4 regions of the Thalassotalea fusca genome follow, and region 2 is predicted to be linked to each of the others. Evidence: predicted binding sites of a transcription regulator. Region 2 holds the regulator's gene; each other region holds the start of a gene.

Region 1 (4,211 bases), on a different contig from region 2:
AGGGTGAGGGTTTTGAGTTTGTGAACGAAATTGTGGGTGGCGTCGTACCCAAAGAATATATTCCTGCCGTTGAAAAAGGCTGTAGAGAGCAAATGGATGGTGGTGTATTAGCCGGTTATCCAATGCTTGACGTTAAAGTAACGTTATATGATGGCTCTTATCATGACGTAGACTCAAATGAGATGGCATTTAAAGTGGCTGCTTCAATGGGCTTTAAAAAAGGCGCAATGGAAGCATCACCAGTGCTACTCGAGCCGATGATGAAAGTTGAAGTTACAACCCCTGAAGAAAATATGGGTGATGTAGTGGGAGACTTAAATCGCCGTCGCGGTATGATCGATGGTATGGATGAAGGTCCAGCAGGAATGAAGTTAGTGAACGCAACTGTTCCACTGGCTGAAATGTTCGGTTATGCTACGGATTTACGTAGTGCAACCCAAGGTCGTGCTTCTTATTCGATGGAGTTCAAGCAATATAGCGAAACTCCAAAGGCAGTTGCCGGCGCAATATTAGAATCTCGTAAGGCTTAATGAAAGCCTGGCTCAGTCTTAGGCTGGGCTTTTAAATTAAACTTTAAGGTACATGTAAAATGGCTAAAGAAAAATTTGAACGTTCGAAACCGCACGTTAACGTTGGTACTATCGGACACGTTGACCACGGTAAAACAACTTTAACAGCTGCTATCTCTGCAGTGTTAACAAAAACTCACGGTGGTGAAGTTCGCGATTTCGCACAAATCGATAACGCACCAGAAGAGCGTGAGCGTGGTATTACAATCAATACTTCTCACATCGAGTATGACACAGCAACTCGTCACTACGCACACGTAGACTGTCCAGGTCACGCCGATTATGTTAAAAACATGATCACTGGTGCTGCTCAAATGGACGGCGCTATCTTAGTAGTAGCTGCGACTGACGGTCCTATGCCGCAAACTCGTGAGCACATCCTTCTTTCTCGTCAGGTTGGTGTACCATTCATCATCGTATTCATGAACAAATGTGACATGGTAGACGACGAAGAGTTATTAGAATTGGTAGAGATGGAAGTTCGTGAACTTCTTTCAGAATACGATTTCCCAGGTGATGACTTACCAGTAGTTCAAGGTTCAGCACTAGGTGCATTGAACGGCGAAGCACAATGGGAAGAGAAAGTATTAGAGCTAGCTGAGCACTTAGATACTTACATTCCAGAGCCAGAGCGTGCAATCGATGGTGACTTCATCTTACCAATCGAAGATGTATTCTCAATCCAAGGTCGTGGTACGGTTGTAACAGGTCGTGTTGAGCGTGGTATCGTTCGCGTAGGTGACGACGTAGAAATCGTAGGTATCAAAGACACAACTACTACAACTTGTACAGGTGTAGAGATGTTCCGTAAGCTTCTTGACGAAGGTCGTGCGGGTGAGAACTGTGGTGTTCTTCTTCGTGGTACTAAGCGTGATGAAGTACAACGTGGTCAAGTACTTGCTAAGCCAGGTTCAATCAACCCACACACTAAGTTTGAGTCAGAAGTTTACGTATTGACTAAAGATGAAGGTGGTCGTCACACGCCATTCTTCAAAGGCTACCGTCCACAGTTTTACTTCCGTACAACTGACATCACTGGTGCTGTAGAGCTTCCAGAAGGTGTAGAAATGGTAATGCCAGGCGACAACTTGAAGTTTGTTGTTGAGCTAATCAACCCAATTGCGATGGACGAAGGTTTACGCTTCGCAATCCGTGAAGGTGGTCGTACAGTAGGTGCAGGTGTTGTTTCTAAGATCATCGACTAATCTCGATATTTAGATTACATCTAAACCAGAAAAAGGTCGCGCAAGCGGCCTTTTTTGTCTCTACGAGAAGAGGTTGATAGGGTGCCCTTATGGTAAATGAGAGGTACTAGTGTTGTTTGCTATACCCAAAAGAAGTCATCGACTAATCTCGATATTTAGAGCCATCTAAACCAGAAAAAGGTCGCGCAAGCGGCCTTTTTTGTGCGTGAATGAAAATCGTTGTTATCATTCGCCCTGAGTAGGAGGGACGACGTATCGAAGGACAATAAATTAAGCCAATCCCGAGGCCGTTGACTTGTCCGGAACATTTCACGCAACTACCTAACCCATTCAAATATTTCAGCTGATAATTAAGGCTGCTTTGATCTTAGTCAAAAAGTGTATAACAAACGCAAACAAAATCTGGATGATATTCATTCTCATTTGCATTACATTAAATTTATGTATAGAATAGCGCCAATTTAAAAATACTAACAAATTTTTACACATCGGTGACGAAATGAAATTTAAACAAAGTCTAATCAATGCTTCTATTGTTGCTGCAGTTTTATCTTTAACTGCATGTGGTGGTTCTTCAAGTGATGACACTCCAACGCCACAACCTCCTGCAAACTCAGCACCTACAGATATCGCACTATCTAACACTACTGTTGATGAAAATGCGGTTGCTGCGGTAATTGGTACATTATCAGCAACTGATAGCAATGCTGGCGATACGCATACTTATACTGTAAGCGATGATCGTTTTGCTGTTAGTGGCGTAGAACTTTCTTTAGCAGAAGGTGTATCATTAGATTTTGAATCAGTTGAATCTGTTGAGCTTGAAGTAACGGTTACAGATAGCGCATCTGCGTCTTTCAAGAAGACACTAACAATCGATGTGAATGACTTACTTGATACCTATAAGTTTGCTAGTAAGTTTACTGATGACGCTTCATCGGTTTCGTACGGCGGTCAAACAGCACGTCATGCACTTATCGCAGAACTAAATCACTACATTGGTAACCAGCTGCAAGCAGATTTAGACAGCGGTGAATTAACTACACGCCAAGCCGTTATCGATCGTTTAAACAAGTATTTTCGCACTACTGAAGAGCAATACGATAACTTCCCTATTACCTTTATTGATGCAAAGCAGGGCTTTATTGCTGAAATCTCAGGTAGCCACAAAAACTTGGTCGGTAAGATCGCTGGTAATGACGCAGGTGGCCAAGAGAAAGATTGGTTGACTGAATTTGCTGGTTGGGGCGCAAAAGGATCAGTGACGCCAGAAGGATTGATCGATGTGTTTTTTGGGCAATTGGCTGATAATGCTGAACAGCATTTGAATGGTGTTGTCCGCACTGCGGCAACAGGTGAAGACATTACTAAAGTGTACATCAATTCAGACGGAACTGATCTTAAGCAACTCATTCAAAAATTCTTGCTTATGGCTATTACTTATTCTCAAGCAACAGGTGACTACCTTGGTGAAGAGACTGAAGGTAAAGGTTTGACTACTGACAATACTGGTCAGGATGGCACTAACCCATACTCTAAGTTAGAGCACCAGTTCGATGAAGGTTTTGGCTATTTTGGTGCTGCACGCGATTATTTAGCTTACAACGACAATGAAATCTCGGGTAAGGTCAGTGACGATGAAAGTAACGGTCGTTTAGCATGGAATAGTAAGCATGACAGCGATGGTGACGGTGAGTTTGATCTTAAATCTGAAGTGATTCTTGGTAATGCAGCGAATGCTGCTAAGCGTGACCGCGGTACTGCTGGCAACACAAACCCTACTGATTACACAAAGACAATTATGGAAGCATTCCTAGCGGGTCGTCAAATCATTAATGACAATGCGGGTAATGCGTTAACTGAAGATCAAATGAACGCGCTAATTGCACAACGTGATATTGCCGTTGATGGTTGGGAGCGAGCTATCGCAGCCACTGTTGTTCACTACATCAACGATACGCACGCAGATCTAGAAAAATTAGGCACAGAAGATTTCGAATATACTGACTTAGCCAAACATTGGTCTGAAATGAAAGGTTTCGCATTAGGTTTACAGTTTAACCCTTACTCTAAAATTTCTGATGCTCAATTCGAAGAGATTCAAACATTGTTTGGTAACAAACCAGTGTTAGTTGAAGCAGAAGTTGATGCATATCAAGCTGACTTGCTTAAAGCGCGTGATATCATTCAAAGTGCATTATCATTCGATGCGGAAAATGTTGAAAACTGGTAATATTCCAGTAGATTATACGTGTAAAACACTCGTTAAAGCTTGGACTCGTTAGAGTCCAAGCTTTCTTTGTATTTAAAGGTTGTCAACGTGTTACATTCTAAAACAAAAATTTCTACACTCGTGGTAGCAGGGATACTCACATTGAGTGGTTGCTTCGAGAATAATTCGAGTAGCGAAGGACCGGACTTTAATCCTGATAAAAAC
Region 2 (4,211 bases):
CAAGTTGAAGCTGGAAAAGGGGTTACAGGTACCGTCAGTGGTGACAATGTAGCGATTGGTAAACCAACTTGGTTGTTGACCGAAAATGATATGCAGTCGTTTCAGGATGCTAACTGTATTTTGGTAATTAACAATAGGGTTTGCGCTGCGTTGTATTTAACAGACGAAGTACGCGAAGACGCACCTGCATTAATCGGTGCGCTATCTCGTGAAAATATTCGCACACTTATGGTATCAGGTGATCATTTTAAGGGTTGTGAAAAAGTGCAATCAGTCTTGAATATGGACGCAATTTATAGTGACAAAACAGCGCAAGACAAAATGACGCTTATCAAGAAAGAGCAAGATAATTATACCGTAGCGATGATAGGCGATGGTGTTAACGACACACCTGTATTTGGTGCCGCCCATGTTTCGATTGCTATGGGCAGTGGTACTGACGTCGCTAAAAGTGGTGCTGATGTTATTTTGCTCAACAATAAATTGAGTGCTATTAATACCTTACGAAACGTAGCAACACGTACAAAAAAAATAATTGTACAAAACTACTTATGGGCATTTGGCTATAATGCCATTGTATTGCCACTTGCTGTTAGCGGTTATATTACACCGTACATGGCAGTAATAGGCATGTCATTAAGTTCAATCTTAGTTGTTACCAACTCATTAAGGTTACTAAAGAAATGAGCATAATTTATATATTAATCCCAATCGCGGTATTGCTCACGGCTATCGGCATCTATTTGTTTTTTTGGGCAGTGAAATCTGACCAATTTGATGACCTTGAAAAGCAAGGTCTTAGTATTCTATTCGAAGACGACGAAAGCAATAAAAAGCCTATTAACAGTGTTGAAAATAACAAGGAAGAAGTCGATAAAAAATGAGCATTGATTGGCTGTCGGCATTTATTATTGGTTTAGTAGGTTCAGGTCACTGCATTGGCATGTGTGGTGGCATTTCAACTATGTTAACCAGCTCAGTTAAAAAAACACCCGATAGCGCACAGTCGTTCACACTAAGCTTCGGCTATCACTTGGGCAGAATCTCGTCTTATAGTTTTATTGGCGCGATTGCTGGATTAACCGGTTCACTGTCGGTTAAACAGCTCGGCTTGCCAATAATCACGCTACAAGTTATTGCTGGTATATTCTTAGTATTGCTAGGGTTTTACATTGGCCAGTGGTACATGGGCCTAACTAAAGTTGAAGCTTTAGGTAAACGTTGGTGGCGTTACTTGTCGCCTATGAGTCAAAAGCTAATCCCCGTTGATTCGTTTAAGAAATCACTTGGCCTAGGCGCTTTATGGGGCTGGTTACCCTGCGGCTTGGTCTATTCTACCTTAACCTGGTCAATTGCCAGTGGCAGTGCATTTAATGGTGCATTGATCATGTGCTTTTTCGGCTTAGGAACAATACCTGCACTTTTAACTGTTTCATTTGGCATCATTAATTTGAAGTCCTTGTTATCTAGCAAAATTTTTCGACAATGTATGGCGACAATACTCATCATTTATGGAATAATGACGCTAAATACTGCCTTGGGTATATTTCATTAAAAAACCCATGGTTTTAAAGCCAAATAAGGGATCTTATGCAAAAGCATCCATGTTCTGGTCAATCACATATTAATTGCCAAAGTTGTAGTATTAGTGAACTTTGTATCCCCTACTCGCTTAATGAAGACGAGTTAAACCGCCTTGACCAAATAATTGATCGGAAAAAACCGATTCATAAAGGTGAACAAATATTTCAAGATGGTGAACAAATGCGGTCATTGTACGCTATTCGTTCCGGCACCTTTAAAACTTATACTGTCGATGAGCACGGTGAAGAGCAGATTACAGGATTTCATCTGGCTGGTGATTTACTAGGTTTCGATGCTATTGCAAACGCGAAACACCCGAGCTTTGCTAAAGCACTTGAAACATCTATGGTGTGTGAAATTCCATTTGATACATTAGACTCATTATCAAATGCCATGCCGCAACTTAAGAAACAGATAATGCGCTTAATGAGCAATGAAATCCGCTCTGATCAGGAAATGCTCACTTTGCTCAATAGAAAGAATGCAGAGCAACGCCTAGCAACATTTCTAGCTACGCTTAGCCGTCGTTATCATGAGCGAGGGTTTTCAGCCTCAGAGTTTCGCTTATCTATGACACGTTCAGATATAGGTAATTATATTGGTCTAACGGTTGAAACCATCAGCCGATTACTTAACCGCTTTCATAAAAATGGCTTGATCAATGTTGATGGCAAGCTCATTACGATTACCGATCACGAAAAACTTGCTGAGTGTGCCGCTATGTAAGCGGTACATTCTCACTCACTATAACCTTTCATTATTAAAACCTTGTTTCTTATTGGCTAATCGTTGATCTAGCGCAAATGATCTTGACATTAATTCTTGCATGATGACTATAATTATACCAAGTTGACTAAATGCTTAGTCAAATTGCCATAATACATATTTAGCTGTCATTAGGAGACGGTCATGGAGAAATATCAGAATATTCTTGTCGTTATTGATCCGACAACTGAAGATCAAAAGGCACTGAAAAGAGCAGTAGAACTCGCAAAATGTACTAATGCGAAAATTACGGCATATCTGTGTATCTATGATTTTTCCTATGAAATGACGACGATGTTATCGGCAGATGAACGTGATGCAATGATGAAGTCTGTTATTAATGATCGCCAACTTTGGTTATCGTCGTTAATAGAAGAGATTGCACATGACGGCCTCAATATAGAAAGCACGGTCGTTTGGCATAATCGCCCTTTTGAACCCATTCTTGAACAAGTCATTTATAATGGCTTCGATATTTTGATCAAAGGTACTCACCAACATGATAAGTTGAAATCGGTCATATTCACGCCTACCGATTGGCATTTATTGCGTAAATGTCCTTGCCCAGTACTACTGGTTAAAGATCACCAATGGCCAAAGAATGGCAATATCGTAGCTGCGGTTAATGTTGGTAGTGATGAAGAAGAACATCAGCAGTTAAATAATAAGATAGTTGAAGAAACACAAAACTTAGCAAAACTAATCGAAGCAAATGGTCATCTAGTCAATTCTTATCCCGGCACGCCTGTCAATATTGCCATAGAAATTCCAGAATTTAACGCGAATGAATACAACGATTCGATGAAAAACCACCATATTTCCGCGATGAAAGAACTTGCTGAGCAATTTGATTTTGATGTTGCCAATACGCATGTAGAAGAAGGCCTTCCTGAAGATGTCATAGAAAACGTCGCCAAGAAGCTTGACGCTGAACTGGTCATTCTCGGCACTGTTGGTCGAACTGGACTATCTGCAGCACTTATCGGCAATACAGCAGAACACGTCATCGATCGGCTTAACTGTGATTTGCTCGCATTAAAACCTGATAATTACATTTCACCAGCGGCGAAAAAATAACGAGTTATTTCCATCCAAGCTACTAAGCACTTTCAGTTTGCCTTAGTAGCTTTTTACTTTTAATACCATTTAGTACGAGAGTTACGTATAATACGCGCCGAAATAAATTCAGGTATTACTATGAGCGCTCAATCAACTCTTACATCCGAACAGTTACCATTAACGCCGACCGAAAAAGTCCAGTTGGCTAAATTAGAGAAAAGGCTCCGTCGTCACGTTGGCAAAGCGATAGCGCAGTACAACATGATAGAAGATGGTGACAAAATCATGGTATGTCTATCGGGTGGTAAAGACAGCTATGCATTACTGTCGATATTGATGATTTTAAAAGAATTAGCGCCCATAAATTTTGATTTAGTAGCCGTCAACCTGGACCAGAAGCAACCTGGATTTCCTGAACATGTGCTACCAGAATACTTAAACAAACTTGGCGTCGACTATAAAATTGTCGAAGAAGACACCTATGCTATTGTAAAAGAGAAAGTACCTGAGGGAAAAACAACCTGTAGTTTATGCTCTCGTCTTCGTCGTGCGATTTTATACAAAGCCGCAAATGAGCTAGGTGCAACCAAAATAGCGTTAGGCCACCATCGTGACGACATGATTGAAACTCTCATGTTAAACATGTTCTATGGCGGAAAAATGAAAGCCATGCCTGCGAAGCTCATGTCTGACAATGGTGAACACATTGTTATTCGTCCATTGGCATTCTGCAAAGAACCAGAATTAGTGCAATACGCAAAACTTAAACAATTTCCTATTATTCCTTGTAACTTGTGTGGTTC
Region 3 (4,211 bases), on a different contig from region 2:
GAGTGGGGTGGCATACGGGACTTGAACCCACGCCAAAATGGTACTGCGGAATCACCAGTGATTTCGTTTCGTGAAATTCTAATGAAATGGTTAAGTAAATAAAAAATTGTGAATCTTGGGAAGAGTGGGGTGGCATATGGGACTTGAACCCACGACAACTGGAATCACAATCCAGGGCTCTACCAACTGAGCTAATGCCACCACAGAAACATTAAACAAGAGCGTTTAATGAAGTGCGCGAATTCTATAGTAATCAACCGCTATTTGACAAGGATAATTTTGACTTTTTTCGATATCAGGTAAAATTAGTATAATACAGTGCCAATATGGATGCGCAATGACCTTAGAAAAACTGACTAAACAACTGAATGATTTTGCCGATATTCAACAGCAGGCAATGCCACCTGTAGAAAAATGGAATCCACCTTTTTGTGGTGATATGGACTTAACTATTAAAGCGGATGGTCAATGGTACTACATGGGCACACCGTTTAAGCGCCATCGATTAGTCAAGTTATTAGCATCGGTATTAAAGAAAGAAGACGACAATTACTATCTTGTTACGCCTGTGGAAAAAATTGGTATAACGGTTGAAGACGCGCCGCTTATCCTTACTGAATGGCAATGGCTTGATGACAAGTGTTCAACGATGCAGGTAAAAACTAACCTTGACGACATATTCGCGCTGGACGCAGCACATCCATTAACTATTTCAGCTGATGGCAGTTTATATGTCATTGTGCGTAGAAACATCACGGCTAAAGTGCACCGCAATGTGTACTATCAATGGGTGGAGCTGGCGGAAGAGAGGGCGACTGAGCAGGGTAATATTCTGGCCTTTGAAAGTGCTGGGCAGATGTTTAACTTAGGGGCTTTGGAGTAGTCTTTATAGCTAAGTTCTGCGTGGGCAAAAAATACAGCAAGTGGCACAACTACGCGTGTGACTCAAACACTCATAATTATGCTAACTTGCTGCGGGCTAGGAAATGGCTAAATTACACGTGAAAAACGTTGTTGGTTGATATGTTGTTTCATGTAAATGTCAAAGCTCATACAGATATTGCGTATAAGTAATCGAGCTTTGGGCGACACATAAATATCATCTTCATCACTTTCAACTAAGCCGTCAGCAATAAAGGTGTCGAGCATTGGCAAATCGTCAACAAAATAGCGGTCAAAATCGATGTTGAATTGGTTATTGATTTGATGCTTGCTGATATAGTAGTTGCACATCAACGAACGAATAACTGCACCACGAATCACATCATCTTGTGAGAGCGTTAACCCTTTGTCTATCGCATGTGTATCGGAGTCGATAGCCTGATAATACGCTTTTAAGTCTTTCTGGTTTTGGCTGTAACTGTTACCAATGGCACTGATAGAAGAAACGCCCAAACCGAGTAAGTCGGCATTACCTTGAGTGGTGTAGCCCTGAAAGTTACGATGTAATGTGCCATCGGCTTGCGCTTTGGCTAACTCATCACTCGGCTTGGCAAAATGATCCATCCCAATGAGTTCGTAACCATATTCACACATCTTTTCAATGGCTTGCTTCATTAATGCAAATTTTTCAGGGGCGCTCGGCAGCCATTCATCTCTAAGTTTACGTTGGGCGGCAAAGCGATTGGGCAAATGGGCATAACTGAACAACGATATTCTATCGACATCCATTTCTTTGGCTTTAGCAAGCGTGCGGGCAAAGGTGTCAGTAGTTTGATGTGGCAAACCGTAGATTAAATCTATGTTGACTGAGCGAAAGCCAACTTGCTTAGCGTGCGCAATAAAGTCAGCAATAAATTCTGTTGATTGCACACGATTAATGGCTTGCTGTACTTTTTCATCAATATCTTGCACGCCAATACTTAGTCGATTAAACCCAAGTGACCATAGATGATCCGCTAGCGATAACTCAATTTCTCTTGGATCAATTTCAATGCTTTGCTCTAATTCAGGTGCAAGGTTAAATGACTCAGTAATGCTGTTAATTAGTCTCGTAAGTTGTTCATTGGTTAAAAAGCTTGGCGTGCCACCGCCCAAATGAATCTGAGTTACCTGATGGTCACTAAACAATGGTGCGCGGGCAGTGATTTCTTTGATTAAATAATCCAGATAAATATCGGTTTTGTCGCGATGACGCGTAACGACTTTATTGCAACCACAGTAATAGCAAAGGCTGTGACAAAATGGAATGTGAATATATAGCGATAATGCTTTATTGTTTGATTGTTTGACGGCACGAACGAACTCGTCCTGAGTAAAGGCGCTATTAAACTCCAGCGCGGTTGGATAAGACGTATATCGTGGTCCGCTGGTATTATATTTGCTCAGTAATGTAGGATCGAAAAAGGGCGTTGTTGCCATGTGCTGCCTCGCTAACTATTTGCGCGTTAGCGTAACGGAATTGCAGTTTGGCTTTATTGATCGAGCGCAATAAATGGTGAATTTTTTAGCGCTCACACTTCGACTGCTTCGCGCTCAGCATGAACGTGTAGCTTTGTCCGAATGTCCTGAGCCTGACGAAGGGGCTGAGTGTGAGGCACGAACAAATCGAATGGCTTTAAGACATGACAAACGTACTAGGTAAATTACACAAAAAAGGTAGCTCAAAATTGGCTACCTTTTAATTTCGCCACGCATCATTAATCACGGGCGAATTATAAGTTCACGAATGAACTAGTCTTGTTCGTGTAACCAAGCCGCATGCTTAGGCGCGCGTTTAGTTACCGCCCATTCATTGATCATGTCGTGAGCCACTTCATTCAATTGCTTGTATTGCTCAGGCGTACCAGTGTTGGCAGCAAGTTCTAAGCGGTGACCATTTGGATCGAAGAAATAGATAGACTTAAATACACCGTGATTCACAGGGCCAAGTACGTCAACACCTTTACTCACTAAAGATTCTTTCGCTTCAATAAGTGCGTCTAAATCTTTCACCTGTAGTGCCATGTGTTGTACCCACGCTGGCGTGTTTTCGTCACGGCCCATAGTTGGTGAGTTAGGCAACTCAAAGAACGCAAGCACATTACCCATGCCAGCGTCTAAAAAGATATGCATGTAAGGGTCTGGTGCTTTCGTTGAAGGCACTTCGTTTTCAGCGATTGCCAAAACAAGATCCATATTTAACTTGTCTTTATACCATTCAACCGTTTCTTTTGCGTCAAGACAACGGTAGGCAACGTGATGTATTTTTTCAATATTGATCATAATAATGTGCTTCTCAAAAATAATTAGCTCAAATTCTTACATAAAGTAAGTCATCGCTCTAATTTTCATTATAAAAAGGTTCTGACAAAAGCGTCAGCAAATCACTACGCTTTTGCTTTACAGTGCAAATTGAAACCAGTACAAGAGAGCATATTGATAACGAATTCACTGCAATGCCGTTATTTTTCTAGCCTATAATCTGCTGCCAATTCTCAGCTAATGCAATATCTTTACACACCAGAGCGACACCTGCTGTAGGTGAATCTGTAAAGTAAACTTCACTCTGAATAAGTTGATCGTCTCTAAAGAAGTGGCACGAAACCTTTTTGTTGGCAGGCAAGTGCTCAGCCAGAGATTGAATCGACTTCTCGGTGATCTTGAGATTGTCTATAGCGACCAGTATGTCATTCACAGCGATGCCAGCCTGAGCCGCAGGTGAATCCTCAAAGACTTGCGTTATTTTCAAACCGTTAGGTTGGTCTTTAAACTGCAATCCCAAGTAAGGTCGGTATTCGCTAACGTCATTTGTTTCTGGCGCGTTGAGTAATTTGAATTTTTGTTGTTTGAATTCAATACCAAAGTCTTCTAGCAAAGACGCTAAATCAACACGTTCAGGAAGCGTAAGCAGCGATGTAATTTCTTTTGTTAAGTCAGCATTACACAGAACATTCGTGATATTGATAAAATCTTCTGTGCTTGTACCTATGTTAGGGCGACCAAAATGGATCCACAATTCACGCATTAGCGTGTCTAAGCTGTATTGCTGATTAGAGCGCTGACGAATAGTTAAATCGAGCCACAACGCAATTAGTGAGCCTTTGGTGTAGTAGCTCACAATATTATTCGCTGCATCAGGCCCTTGTTGATAAAACTTAGTCCAAGCATAAAAGCTTGATTCAGTAACGCTTTGTTTGAGCTCGCCTTTGCCTCGGTAAACACGAGTAGCTGTTTTTGACAGTATTTTTAAATAGTCGTCGAACGAAATGATACCTGCGCGGTATAAAGAA
Region 4 (4,211 bases), on a different contig from region 2:
GTCAGGGGGAAGAGTATCGTAACTCACTTGTTTCTGTAGATGGCTCTTATTGGTTTAATCAATCGAGTAGTTTGAGCTACCAAGTTGCGCAATCTGACACTAAAAACCCTGATAGCGTTGTTGAAGATTTTGAAGTGGCACATGAGCAAGATGATCATGCCTACTCTGTTAATTACTCACATAGTACCAGAGACTATAACTTACGTGCTGGCTACACCAATGTTGGAAAAGATTTTCGCGCAGATTTAGGTTTTCAGTCTCGTGTTAATTATGAGAAGGTGGTATTCGGCGGGCGACATACATGGTATGGCGAAAGTGATGATACTTTCACGCGCTGGGGTGTTTTTGGCGATTGGGATCAAACGCATGATCAAGATGGCAATAAGCTAGAGCAAGAAATTGAAATCCACGGTAATTTGCAAGGACAAAAGCAATTCTTCACTAATTTTGGTATCGTCCATCGTGAACGTTTATTTGATGATCAATATTTTGATGAAACGCAATTTATGATGTTTGCCAAATTCGTTCCAGTTTCTGGTGTCGAAGTAGGTAGTTTTATTAATTTTGGTAAACAGATCGATTTCGCTAATACGCAACTCGGTGACAAAATCTATTGGGAAGGCTTTGTTGATTGGGACGTGAATGAGCATGTTAGCATGGAACTCAACTATAACTTTAATACATTGGATGTAGATGACGGAACGTTGTTTACGGCAAATCAAGTAGACTTTCGTTTAGGTTATCAGTTTGATATGCGCAGTATTTTAAAGTTAGTGGTGCAATATACTGATATTGATCGTAATGCTGATTTGTACAGCTATGATGATATTGCCGATCGCCCTGACGAAACGAGTCGCTATTTTTCAACACAGTTAATTTATTCCTACAAAATTAACCCGCAAACCCTGTTTTTTATTGGATACTCAGACGGTGGTTTTCAGGACGATAACCTAGATTCATTAGAGCGTAATCAACGTACTATTTTCACTAAATTCAGCTATGCATGGCAGCTATAATACCAATCTGTGATTTGAGCGTACTTTGATTACAGTTCCTCGATTATACTTAGTACTACTAAACGATAAATCGAGAGCTGCTTTCAAAGTACGCTCAGCTTGAATAAATTTTATACCTCATCGTTCTACACGCGCTAAAGTGAATATCTTCACTTTAATCATTTTACTGTATCGAAACTAAGCGCTATGATGTCTTCATTGTTGCAGATGACCTGCCACTCAAAAATTAAAATAAATTATGTTGTTAGAAAAAGAAGACTTAATCGCACTTAACCGTACAGGTGAGAATTTGAAGAGCGTATTGCGTCATATTGTGAGAGAATTTCCACAGTCGGCACAATCAATTACTGGCATGTCAAAATGGCTAGACTTTAACCGCTCTAATTGTCAACGTATCCTAAACGGTATCAATCGCAGTAAGGATGGTAAGCAAGTACTATGTTATTTGCCGGGGATTGCTGGCCTACAAGATTTCTTAGTACAAGTAGAAAAGCAAGGACTGCACAAGCCACAAATTTTAGAGGCAAAAAAGGCGGTCGCCGTTTTTGATTCTCAGATTCGTAAATATGCCCGTAGTCATGCCGAACTGAAACGGTTACTCGGTAGTAATGTTACCAGCTCACATCTCGACAAAAACATGTTGTCAGCGGATGAAAAGCGTGAACAGCACTATTTGGCGTCCAAACAACTTATCGGCTCATCGATTGATACCTTGTTTAGTTGCTACATTTTGAAAGAAAGCAGCCACGACCCGCAATATTTGCAAGAAGTTGCGATGATTTCTAAGCAAAATATTATGCGCTCAAAAGCATCACCTCCTTTTGTACAGTTTTATACGCATCCGCATCCTGAAAATTTTTCAGTGCCGGAAAAAATAACCGAAGACTCGTTAATCGACACCAGCCGCTTTCAGATAGGTGTTGTGGATGAATATTCAACGAAGGGGTTACTTGAAGCTTATTCGAGTTACTCAGCAAGTAATTCAGGGATTGTTTTTAATGATATTGAAAACAAACTGAACTTTGACGCAACCTTTTTGTTCAGTAACCCTGACGAATTGGCTAACCCATTGGTACATGAAAGTCGCTGTAGCTCGACCAGTATTTCCATTAAGAACCCAACGAAAAAGCTCATCATGTTTGTGTTTCTGGAAAAGAAAATTGATATGAGAAGCAGCGTAAATGTTGGTTGTTATTCGGGTAATCAAAAAGTGGAAGAAGGGAGTTTGCGTGCCGATGACATGTGGACAGAGCGCTTGCCTGAGTTTCCTGAACTAAAAATTGTTAACGCTGGCTCGCCGTTAGCAGAAGTTATTGCAGATGTTGAAGTAGGTAAAATGACAGACTATTTATTCAGATTTTCAAATCTAAATAAAGACGATTTTATTTGCTACGCACTAGAGGTAAACCACCCAATTTGGTCATCGACTTATCGCATTTACTTTGAACATTCAGTGTAATAAGTTTTTGCATTGCTGAGCATTTATCATGACGAATTCATGATTTGCGTCAATATGTGTGGACCAGATTAGCGGTAAAATATGGATTAAATGGCAAATTGGAAAAGACAAAGGTTGATGAAATGAACAAATTGTTAGTAGTGGCAGATAAGGTCGGTGAATCTTCGGTCGCATTGAAGCAGGCGTTGATATTGGCAGATACGTACCAGGCACAGATACATGTTGTCCAGTTTGTTTATGAAGATCTTAGGGACGTATCTAACGATCACGACGAAATTCGCAATACCATCATTGACCGATTATCAACACAGCTTGAACAGGAGTTGGCGCATACAATTTCTGGACAAGTTGAGTACACCTATGAAGTGGTTTGGCTGAAAAAAATACATCAATGGATTATCGATTACACACAAGAGCACAAACCTTCGATGGTACTTAAAACTGGGCATCGCACTGAAAGTACTTTTTATACACCAACAGACTGGTTGTTGATACGTGAATGTACCGCACCTGTGTTGATCGTCGCTGAAACCAAGTGGCGTAAATCGCCTAATGTGTTTGCTGCGATTGATTTGGGCACTAAGCTTGAAGATAAACAAGCCTTGAATAAGAAAATTTTGACACATGCCAAGCAGTTGGCACAAAGTTACTCTGTTGATTTACACGTATGTTACGCGCCGCCAGTTTCTCCACTGCTTCGAGACTTAGGGTTACAATATGCTGATGAGGTGGAAGAAAATGCAATTCGCGACACCAAGGCAGCGATTGAATCCTTGAGTCAAGAGTTCGACATACCTAAGAAAAATTTTTCCATTCATGCGGGAGATCCAGCTAAGGTGATCCCTAGTATGGCAGCAGAAGCCAACGCTGGTTTAGTTGTCATTGGCACGGTTGGCCGCACAGGTTTAAGCGGCAAGTTTATCGGTAACACCGCTGAAAAAATCATGATGTTACTTAAAACTGATGTCTTAGCATTAAAGCCATAACCGTTTATTATTATTAGTTAGCCACGCATGTGTGATTTTGCTGAGTTGAAATAGATAAAGAGCCTCAATTGAGGCTCTTTTTAAATAGTACGCCGTTAATTATTGGCAGCTACCTGTTTTTCTCCAAACGTTGCTGAATACTTCAGGGTCTGCTCCCGTAGACCACCAAATTGCATCATATTTATTCCCATTGTGTGACACTTTATCACCTAATGAATAAGACTTAGATGCAGACCATGCATCTAGTCCGCCGCATCCAGTATTGTCACCAGTTGTCACTGTGACATATTGATAGGAAGTATGGCTAAGCCCTTCTACATCATAAACCGTGAGACTCACTGTGTAGGTGCCAGCACTATTGTATGTATGACTAGGTGATTGTTGTGATGAGGTAGTGCCATCACCAAAATTCCATGCTGAGCTTGTCACCGCTTTATCATCAGTCGATGTATTCGAAAACGCGACGCTAAGATTGTTAGCCGTGAAGCTAAAGCTTGCTACCGGGGCATCGTTTTCTCCGGAACCATCACATTGATCAAGTCGTTCCCAGACATTGCTATAAATATCCGGCTGAGCGCCCGTTGACCACCAGATAGATTCATATTCATAGCCGTTATATGTCACCTTGTCACCAATTGCGTAACTTGCGCTACTTGACCATGGCGAAGCACAATTACCATTGTTAGTGTCGCTAACATCAATCTGCTTGGTAATAGAATCCGTTAAGCCTTCCTGGTCACTAACTGTGAG

What was found. The regulator FNR, encoded in region 2, switches genes on or off when oxygen is low (the NO sensors DNR and NnrR bind a similar motif). The targets are predictions, from matches to a motif close to TTGATCTAGATCAA.
Region 1: the regulator FNR is predicted to act here: its motif matches at 2,136-2,149, upstream of ACSLUK_RS08725 (DUF4856 domain-containing protein).
Region 3: the regulator FNR is predicted to act here: its motif matches at 2,418-2,431, upstream of hemN (oxygen-independent coproporphyrinogen III oxidase).
Region 4: the regulator FNR is predicted to act here: its motif matches at 2,515-2,528, upstream of ACSLUK_RS00970 (universal stress protein).

Annotation. Positions count from the first base shown of each region.
Region 1 is NZ_JBQRUN010000005.1:233,344-237,554, reverse strand. Features, by position in the region: gene fusA (elongation factor G) at 1-530, shown strand, start outside; gene tuf (elongation factor Tu) at 590-1,774, shown strand; gene ACSLUK_RS08725 (DUF4856 domain-containing protein) at 2,274-4,007, shown strand; gene ACSLUK_RS08720 (imelysin family protein) at 4,095-4,211, shown strand, end outside.
Region 2 is NZ_JBQRUN010000018.1:51,951-56,161, reverse strand. Features, by position in the region: gene ACSLUK_RS17075 (heavy metal translocating P-type ATPase) at 1-687, shown strand, start outside; gene ccoS (cbb3-type cytochrome oxidase assembly protein CcoS) at 684-884, shown strand; gene ACSLUK_RS17065 (sulfite exporter TauE/SafE family protein) at 881-1,555, shown strand; gene ACSLUK_RS17060 (fumarate/nitrate reduction transcriptional regulator Fnr) at 1,591-2,310, shown strand; gene uspE (universal stress protein UspE) at 2,494-3,426, shown strand; gene ttcA (tRNA 2-thiocytidine(32) synthetase TtcA) at 3,547-4,211, shown strand, end outside.
Region 3 is NZ_JBQRUN010000003.1:157,781-161,991, reverse strand. Features, by position in the region: tRNA gene ACSLUK_RS05080 (tRNA-His) at 126-201, opposite strand; gene ACSLUK_RS05075 (DUF1285 domain-containing protein) at 338-883, shown strand; gene hemN (oxygen-independent coproporphyrinogen III oxidase) at 991-2,361, opposite strand; gene ACSLUK_RS05065 (VOC family protein) at 2,674-3,204, opposite strand; gene ACSLUK_RS05060 (M61 family metallopeptidase) at 3,392-4,211, opposite strand, start outside.
Region 4 is NZ_JBQRUN010000001.1:221,333-225,543, forward strand. Features, by position in the region: gene ACSLUK_RS00960 (carbohydrate binding family 9 domain-containing protein) at 1-1,016, shown strand, start outside; gene ACSLUK_RS00965 (hypothetical protein) at 1,255-2,475, shown strand; gene ACSLUK_RS00970 (universal stress protein) at 2,598-3,461, shown strand; gene ACSLUK_RS00975 (S8 family serine peptidase) at 3,561-4,211, opposite strand, start outside.